One region of the Xanthomonas axonopodis pv. maculifoliigardeniae genome, then DNA from elsewhere that is predicted to be linked to it. Evidence: predicted binding sites of a transcription regulator. Region 1 holds the regulator's gene; the other holds the start of a gene.
The links. The regulator FliA, encoded in region 1, starts transcription of late flagellar genes. The targets are predictions, from matches to a motif close to TAAAGTTTNNCNNNCNNNGGCCGATAA.
Positions count from the first base shown of each region.

Region 1 (3,848 bases):
ATGATCGAGCGCGAAATGAACCGCCTCACCGACGAGCGCCTGCGTGGCTCGCCGGTGCGCGCCCAGGCGCTGGAACTGATGGACGACTACGGTTTCGATGCCGGCCTGACCCGCGATATCGCCCTGCAGATCCCGGCCGATACCGAATTGCACCGTGGCCGCGGCCTGATGCTGGGCCTGCTGTCCAAGCGGCTGCCGGTGGCCCCGGTCGACCCGCTGGAACGTGGCGGCGTCATCGCCCTGGTCGGCCCGACCGGCGCCGGCAAGACCACCACCATCGCCAAGCTCGCCCAGCGCTTTGCCGCCCAGCACGCCCCGCGCGACGTGGCCCTGGTCACCACCGACACCCAGCGCGTGGGCGGCCGCGAACAGCTGCACAGCTACGGCCGCCAGCTCGGCATCGCGGTGCACGAGGCCGACAGCGCCGAAAGCCTGCTGGACCTGCTCGAGCGCCTGCGCGACTACAAGCTGGTGCTGATCGACACCGCCGGCATGGGCCAGCGCGACCGCGCCCTGGCCGCCCAGCTGAACTGGCTGCGTGCCGCCCAGCAGGTCACCTCGCTGCTGGTACTGCCTGCCAACGCCCATTTTTCCGACCTCGACGAGGTCGTACGCCGCTTCGCCCACGCCAAGCCCCAAGGCGTGGTGCTGACCAAACTCGACGAGACCGGCCGCTTCGGCAGCGCCTTGTCGGTGGTGGTCGACCACCAAATGCCCATCACCTGGGTGACTGACGGACAGCGGGTCCCTGACGACCTGCACCGCGCCAATGCCGCCAGTCTCGTTCTTCGCCTTGAAGATTTGCGGCGCGCTGCCGATAAGCCCTGTACTCCGGAGCACAACCATGCAGTCGCGTGAATACGCCAAGCTGACCAACGCCTTCCCCCTGTCGGCGACCCGTCCCGAGCCTTTGGGCCCGGTGCGCACCATTGCCGTGACCGGTGGCAAGGGCGGCGTGGGGAAAACCAACATCTCCGCCAACCTGGCCGTGGCGCTTGCCGACATGGGCAAACGCACGCTGCTGCTGGACGCCGACCTCGGCCTGGCCAACCTGGACGTGGTGCTGGGCCTGGCGCCCAAGTACACCCTGGCCGACCTGATTGCCGGCCGTTGCACGCTCGATGAAGTCATCATCGAAGGCCCCGGCGGCGTGCTGGTGGTGCCGGCCGCCTCCGGTCGCCGCCACATGGCCGAACTGGCCCCGGCCCAACACATCGGCCTGGTCAACGTGTTCTCCGAACTGGAACGCGACCTGGACGTGATGGTCATCGATACCGCCGCCGGCATCACCGACAGCGTGCTGACCTTCTGCCAGGCCGCCCAGGACACCGTGGTGGTGGTCTGCGACGAGCCGGCCTCGATCACCGACGCCTACGCGCTGATCAAGGTGCTCTCGCGCGAACGCGGCGTGGACCGCCTGCAGATCATCGCCAACATGGTGCGCGACCCCAACGAAGGTCGCTTGCTGTACGACAAGCTCTCGCGCGTGTGCGAAAAGTTCCTCGGCGATGTGTCGCTGAACTATCTCGGCCATGTGCCGCAGGACGACTGGCTGCGCCTGTCGGTGCAGCGCCAGCAACCGGTCATCAAGGCCTACCCCGCCAGTCCGTCGGCGCAGGCCATCGCCGAAATCGCACGCCGTACCTCGCGCTGGCAGGCCCCGACCGTGCCGCGCGGCAACGTCGAGTTCTTTGTCGAACGCATCATCCAACGGGGAGTGGCCGCATGAGCACCGCTACCGCAACCACGGCCAGCGCGCAGTACCGCGCCGTGCAGCGCAACAACGCCAACGACGTGGTGACCCAGCACGCCGACCTGGTCCGCCGCATCGCCCACCATCTGGCGGCGCGCCTGCCGGCCAGCGTGGAAGTGGACGACCTGATCCAGGCCGGCATGATCGGCCTGATCGAAGCCTCGCGCAGCTACGACTCCGAACAGGGCGCTTCGTTCGAAACCTATGCCTCGATCCGCATCCGCGGCTCGATGATCGACGAGATTCGCAGGGGCGACTGGGTGCCGCGTTCGGTGCACCGCCGCGCCCGCGACGCTGCCGCCGCCGTGCGCAAGATCGAACAGAACACCGGCCGCGCCGCCGCCGCCACCGAAGTGGCCGCCGCCATGGAAATGCCGCTGCCCGATTACCTGCGTCTGATGGAAGATGCCGCACGTGGCCAGGTGCTGAGCCTGGAATCGCGCATCGAAGATCACGGCGAGCTGGACACCACCGCCAAGGGTGGCCCCAACCCGCAGCAGATGATGGAGCGTGGCGAATTCGGCCGCGAGCTGGGCAAGGCCATCGGCCAATTGCCCGAGCGCGAGCAGCTGGTGCTGTCGCTGTACTACGAACAGGAATTGAACCTGAAGGAAATCGGCGCCGTGCTGGGCGTCAGCGAATCGCGCGTGTGCCAGATCCATGGCCAGGCGGTGGTGCGTTTGCGTGGCCGCCTCAAGGTCTTCGAACTGGCCGATGCCGGCGTCGAAGTCGACGACTGAATTTTTCGCGTAATTTTTCGTGTTAGGAGCTTGATGTGAACAAGAACATGCGGATCCTGATCGTGGACGACTTCTCGACGATGCGACGTATCGTCAAGAATCTGTTGGGCGATCTCGGCTTCACCAACACCGCAGAGGCCGAAGACGGCAACAGCGCCCTGGCGGCGTTGCGTGCCGGCCCGTTCGATTTCGTGGTCACCGACTGGAACATGCCCGGCATGACCGGCATCGACCTGCTGCGCAACATCCGCGCCGACGCCAAGCTCAAGCACCTGCCGGTGATGATGGTGACCGCCGAAGCCAAGCGCGAGCAGATCATCGAAGCGGCCCAGTGCGGCGTGAACGGCTACATCATCAAGCCGTTTACCGCCCAGACGCTGGAAGAAAAGTTGGGCAAGGTGTTCGAACGTCTGGCGGCGACCGCCTGATGAACGCGACCATGGAAACCGATGCCGAACGTGCCGCGTTGATCGAGCGCCTGCAGAACGCACTCGATGCACTGGAAAGCGGTGACCAGGTCGCCTGGCGTCGCGAGGTGGATCATCTCGCCGCCCTGCGCACGCGCCCGATGATGCAGAGCCTGAGCCGGCTCGCCCGCGAACTCGGCCAGGCGCTGGGCGAGCTGCCCACCATCCCCGAAGAAGCCGGCGAACTGGACGATGCCTGTTCGCGCCTGGACCACGTGGTGGAAATGACCGAAAAGGCCAGCCATCGCACGCTGGATCTGGTCGAAGAATGCCGCGAGCTGGCCAACCAGCTGCGCAACGGCGGGCTCAATCAGGACCAGGGCGCGCTGCTGGAAAAGATGCGCCACAACCTCACCGAGCTGTCGCTGGCGCAGAGCTACCAGGACCTGAGCGGCCAGATCATCCGGCGCGTGGCCGGTATCGTGCGGCGCGTGCATGAAGGCTTCGGTGCGCTCGGCCTGCCGCCGAAGAACATCGAACCGAAGAAAGACGACGGCGGTCTTGCCGGTCCTGCAGTCAAGGGCCTGGACCGTCACGCGGTGTCGCAGGACGATGCCGACGACCTGCTGTCCGGATTGGGGCTGTAACCATGAGTGCTGTTCCAGACGATATTGCTGCCGATTTCATCGTCGAGGCCCAGGAAATCCTGGATCGCCTCGGCGAACAGCTGGTCTCGCTGGAACAGGCGCCAGAAGAAGCCGACCAGCTCAACGCGGTGTTCCGCGGCTTCCACACGCTCAAGGGCGGCGCCGGCTTTCTGGCGATCAAGCCCATGGTGGAGCTGTGCCACGCCGCTGAAGAAACCCTAGGCATGGCGCGCTCGGGCCAGGCGGTGCTGCAGGCGCATCACTTCGATGCCGCGCAACAATCGCTGGATTATCTGCAGGC
Region 1 covers NZ_CP167998.1:2,169,513-2,173,360, reverse strand. Annotated here, with positions in the region: gene flhF (flagellar biosynthesis protein FlhF) at 1-858, shown strand, start outside; gene ACDH77_RS09500 (MinD/ParA family protein) at 845-1,729, shown strand; gene ACDH77_RS09495 (RNA polymerase sigma factor FliA) at 1,726-2,493, shown strand; gene cheY (chemotaxis response regulator CheY) at 2,529-2,921, shown strand; gene ACDH77_RS09485 (protein phosphatase CheZ) at 2,921-3,547, shown strand; gene ACDH77_RS09480 (chemotaxis protein CheA) at 3,550-3,848, shown strand, end outside.

Region 2 (3,848 bases), 1.5 Mb from region 1:
GGCCTTCATAGGCGTCGGAGGCCAGTTCCTTGACGTCGCGCGAGATGCGCGCGCCATCGAAACTCGGCGTGGCCGCCATCAGTGCGGCCGAGACCGCCATCGCCAGAAGTCCTACGGCAACTCGCTTCATTGCACACCCCGCATCATGGATAGCCCTGGAGTGTAGCCAGCATCGCGTGCAGGCCGATACCTGCGGCTGCGCCGAAGCATGCGATGCGGGTGCGATGAATACTGCAGAAGCTTCGTGTCTGCATCCACGGCCAAGAGCTCTGGCCTGTTTCAGCGCCGCGCTGGCGCCTAGAACAGATCGATGCTGCCCACTGGTTGCGCAACCTGCTGCAATTGCCCACCGGCAATCAGCTCAGCATAGACCGCCGCGCGATTGCGGCCGTTCTGCTTGGCCCAGTACAGCGCCTTGTCGGCTTCGTCCAGCATTTCGCTGATCAGCCGACCGTGCGTCAGTTCGACGATGCCGGTGCTGAGCGTGACCTGCCCCACCTGCGGGAACAGGTGCTCGGCCACCGCCAGCCGGAATCGCTCGAACAGACTCACGGCCGTGTCGCGGTCCACGCCGCGCAACACGATCACGAACTCTTCGCCGCCGAAGCGGAACAGCAGGTCGTCCTGGCGAAATGCACGCTGCATCAGCTGTGCGACCAGCAGCAGTACCTCATCGCCATACAGATGCCCGAAGGTGTCGTTGACGCGCTTGAAGTGATCGATGTCCACGATGCCCAGCCACACGCCCTGCTCTGCGGCGGAGTCGGCACCACCGGCAAACAGCCGCAGGATCACATCGTCGAAGGTCTTGCGGTTGCGCAGGCCGGTCAGCGCATCGCGCTGGGCATCGTCGAGCAGGCTGCGGTAGTTCTGGAAGAAGCGCGCAAAGCCCTGCAGCATCGCTTGCTCGGCAACGCCGGGAATACGCGTCCCGCCCACCCGCAGGCAGGTCCGGATGCCGCGCGTTTCCATCATCGGGTAGACCAGCAGGGCGCGGCCGTCTTCGTGCAGCTGCACCACATCGCCCGGCCCATGCACCTCGGCCAGCTGGATGCGCGTGCGCGCATCGTGGATCTCCGCCACCGTCAGCGCCAGCCGGCCATCGTCGCGCAGGCGCGTTTCGGCGATGCTGTTGCTGTCCGGGGCGATGCGCAGCAGCGAAAGTTCTTCGGCCGCGCAGACTTCGCGCACGGTGCGCAACAGGCTCAGATCGAGCAGGTCCGCATCGCGGATGGCGGTCAGGTCCACCATCCGCTCCAGCAACGGTGCGTTGGTCACGGCTGCGCCCTCCGGCGGGCGGACACGAACCCGTCATGCCGGGCTTGGCACGCAGGTACACATCTCGGGCTGAAACCCACTGGCATCACAGCGACGACCGGCAATGAGGATGCCGAATCATCGGCGTCGCCCGCCGGAACTTGAATTCGCTCGCAGCCGCGCTCAGCGCACGGACAGCCCGGGATGACGCGCCGCAGGCGTGCCAGGCGCATTCCATCTCAACGTGAATAACACGCTCTAAGGCAGTGCCGATTCCAGCGCGTCTTCGCCCAAGGCATGCCGCTGCATCAGGCGGCGGCTGCCGGCATTCAGGCCTTTCACCTGCACGTCCAGCCCGTGATGACGCAAACGCTGCACCACCTTGTCCAGTGCCGCCACCGCGGTGATGTCCCAGAAGTGCGCGCGGCCGACATCGATCACCACTGCGCGGCCGGGCACCTCGCGTGCGTCGAAGGCGTCGATGAACACATCGGCCGAGGCGAAGAACACCTGCCCGCGCACGCTGTAGGTGCGCACGCCATCCGCGCCATCGTGATGCGCGATCTGCAGCAACCCGGCCACCTTGAAGGTGAAGAACACCCCGCTCAGCAGCACGCCGACCGCCACACCTGCCGCCAGGTTGTGCGTGAACAATGTGACCGCCACGGTGGCCAGCATCACCACGCTGGAGGTGCGCGGGTGGGTCACCACGGTGCGCAGCGAGCGCCAGTCGAAGGTCTCTGCCGACACCATCACCATGATCGCCACCAGCGCCACCACCGGCACCTGCGACACCCACGGCTTGAGCAGCACCATCAGGATCAGCAGGAACACGCCGGCAAACAACGTGGACAGCCGGCCGCGGCCGCCGTATTTCACGTTGCCCACGGTCTGCCCGATCATGCCGCAGCCGGCGATGCCGCCGAACAGGCTGGCCGCCGCGTTGGCGATGCCCAGGCCGGTGCATTCGCGGTTCTTGTTGCTGGGCGTGTCGGTGAGTTCATCGACCACGCGCGCGGTCATCATCGACTCGAGCAGGCCCACCATGGCAATGGCCAGTGCCGGCAGCGCGATGATGCGCAGCGTCTCCAGCGTCAACGGCACCGCCGGCCATTGCAGGAACGGTAGCGCGTTGGGCAGCTTGCCCAGATCGGCCACCGTCTTGAGCGGCAGATGCAGCGCAGTGCCGGCCACGCTGAGCAGCAGGATGCACAGCAGGGGCGAGGGAATCGCCGACAGCCCCGGCAGGCGCAGACGCGGCAGGCCGTAGATGATGGCCAGGCCTGCGCCCAGCATGACCCAGGTGGTCAGGTTGGCCCCGAGCAGATGCGGCAGTTGCGCTGCGAAGATGAGCACGGCCAGCGCGTTGACGAAACCGGTGCGCACCGAACTGCTGACAAAGCGCATCAGCACGCCCAGGCGCAACAACCCGAACAGGATCTGCACCATGCCAGCGAGCAGGCCGGCGGCCAGCAGATAGGGCAACCCGTGCGCGGCCACCAGCGGTGCAGCCACCAGCGCCACCGAGCCGGCCGCAGCCGAAATCATTGCCGGCCGCCCCCCGCAAAACGCGATCACGATGCCGATCACGAAGGATGCGAACAGGCCCACCTGCGGATCCACCCCGGCGACGAACGCGAATGCAATCACTTCGGGAATCAGCGCAAATGTGGCGACCGCACCGGCCATGAGTTCGCGCGCGGGGGAGGCGCGCCATTGCGCCATTTCGGCACGCAACAAGGACATTGAGGGACACTCCGGGGGACAAAAAGGACAGCCTGCGGACAGCACGCAGCAGCGATAGTGTGCGGGAAAGCGACCTCGCCCGCAGCTTGCGTGTGATCGGTGCGCCACTGCGCTCTTCTGTGGCAGCGGTCACGCCACACGGCGCAGCCGAAGACCAAGATGCCCCCCTCACCGCACTCGGCCGTCGAGTTCGGTCATCCAGGGAGACCATCATGTCCATTTTCAGGACTGCAAGTACGCTCGCATTGGCAACGATGTTAGCGCTCACAGCCGCACCGGCTTTCAGCTATTCGGTCAGCAACAACAAGATCGTCGACGACAACGGCAACGTGGTTCAGCTCAAGGGCGTCAACGTGTTCGGCTTCGAGACCGGCAACCATGTCATGCATGGCCTGTGGGCACGCAACTGGAAGGAGATGATCAACCAGATGCAGGGCCTGGGCTTCAACGCGGTGCGCCTGCCGTTTTGCCCGGCCACGCTGCGTAGCGGCCAGATGCCCAGCAGCATCGACTACAGCCGCAACGCCGATCTGCAGGGCCTGACCTCGCTGCAGATCCTCGACAAGGTGATCAACGAATTCAACGCACGCGGCATGTATGTGCTGCTGGATCACCACACGCCCGATTGCGCGGCGATTTCCGAGCTGTGGTACACCAGTTCATATTCCGAAGCGCAATGGCTGGACGATCTGCGCTTTGTCGCCAACCGCTACAAGAACGTGCCGAGGGTGATCGGCGTGGATCTGAAGAACGAGCCGCACGGCGCCGCGACCTGGGGCACGGGCAACGCCGCCACCGACTGGAACAAGGCCGCCGAGCGCGGTTCTGCCGCCGTGCTTGCGGTG
Region 2 covers NZ_CP167998.1:697,738-701,585, reverse strand. Annotated here, with positions in the region: gene ACDH77_RS03035 (M28 family metallopeptidase) at 1-130, opposite strand, end outside; gene ACDH77_RS03030 (GGDEF domain-containing protein) at 298-1,278, opposite strand; gene ACDH77_RS03025 (SulP family inorganic anion transporter) at 1,516-3,003, opposite strand; gene ACDH77_RS03020 (cellulase family glycosylhydrolase) at 3,216-3,848, shown strand, end outside.
Region 2: ACDH77_RS03030 (GGDEF domain-containing protein) is a predicted target of FliA. The motif match lies at 1,396-1,422, and genes of this name have one in related genera.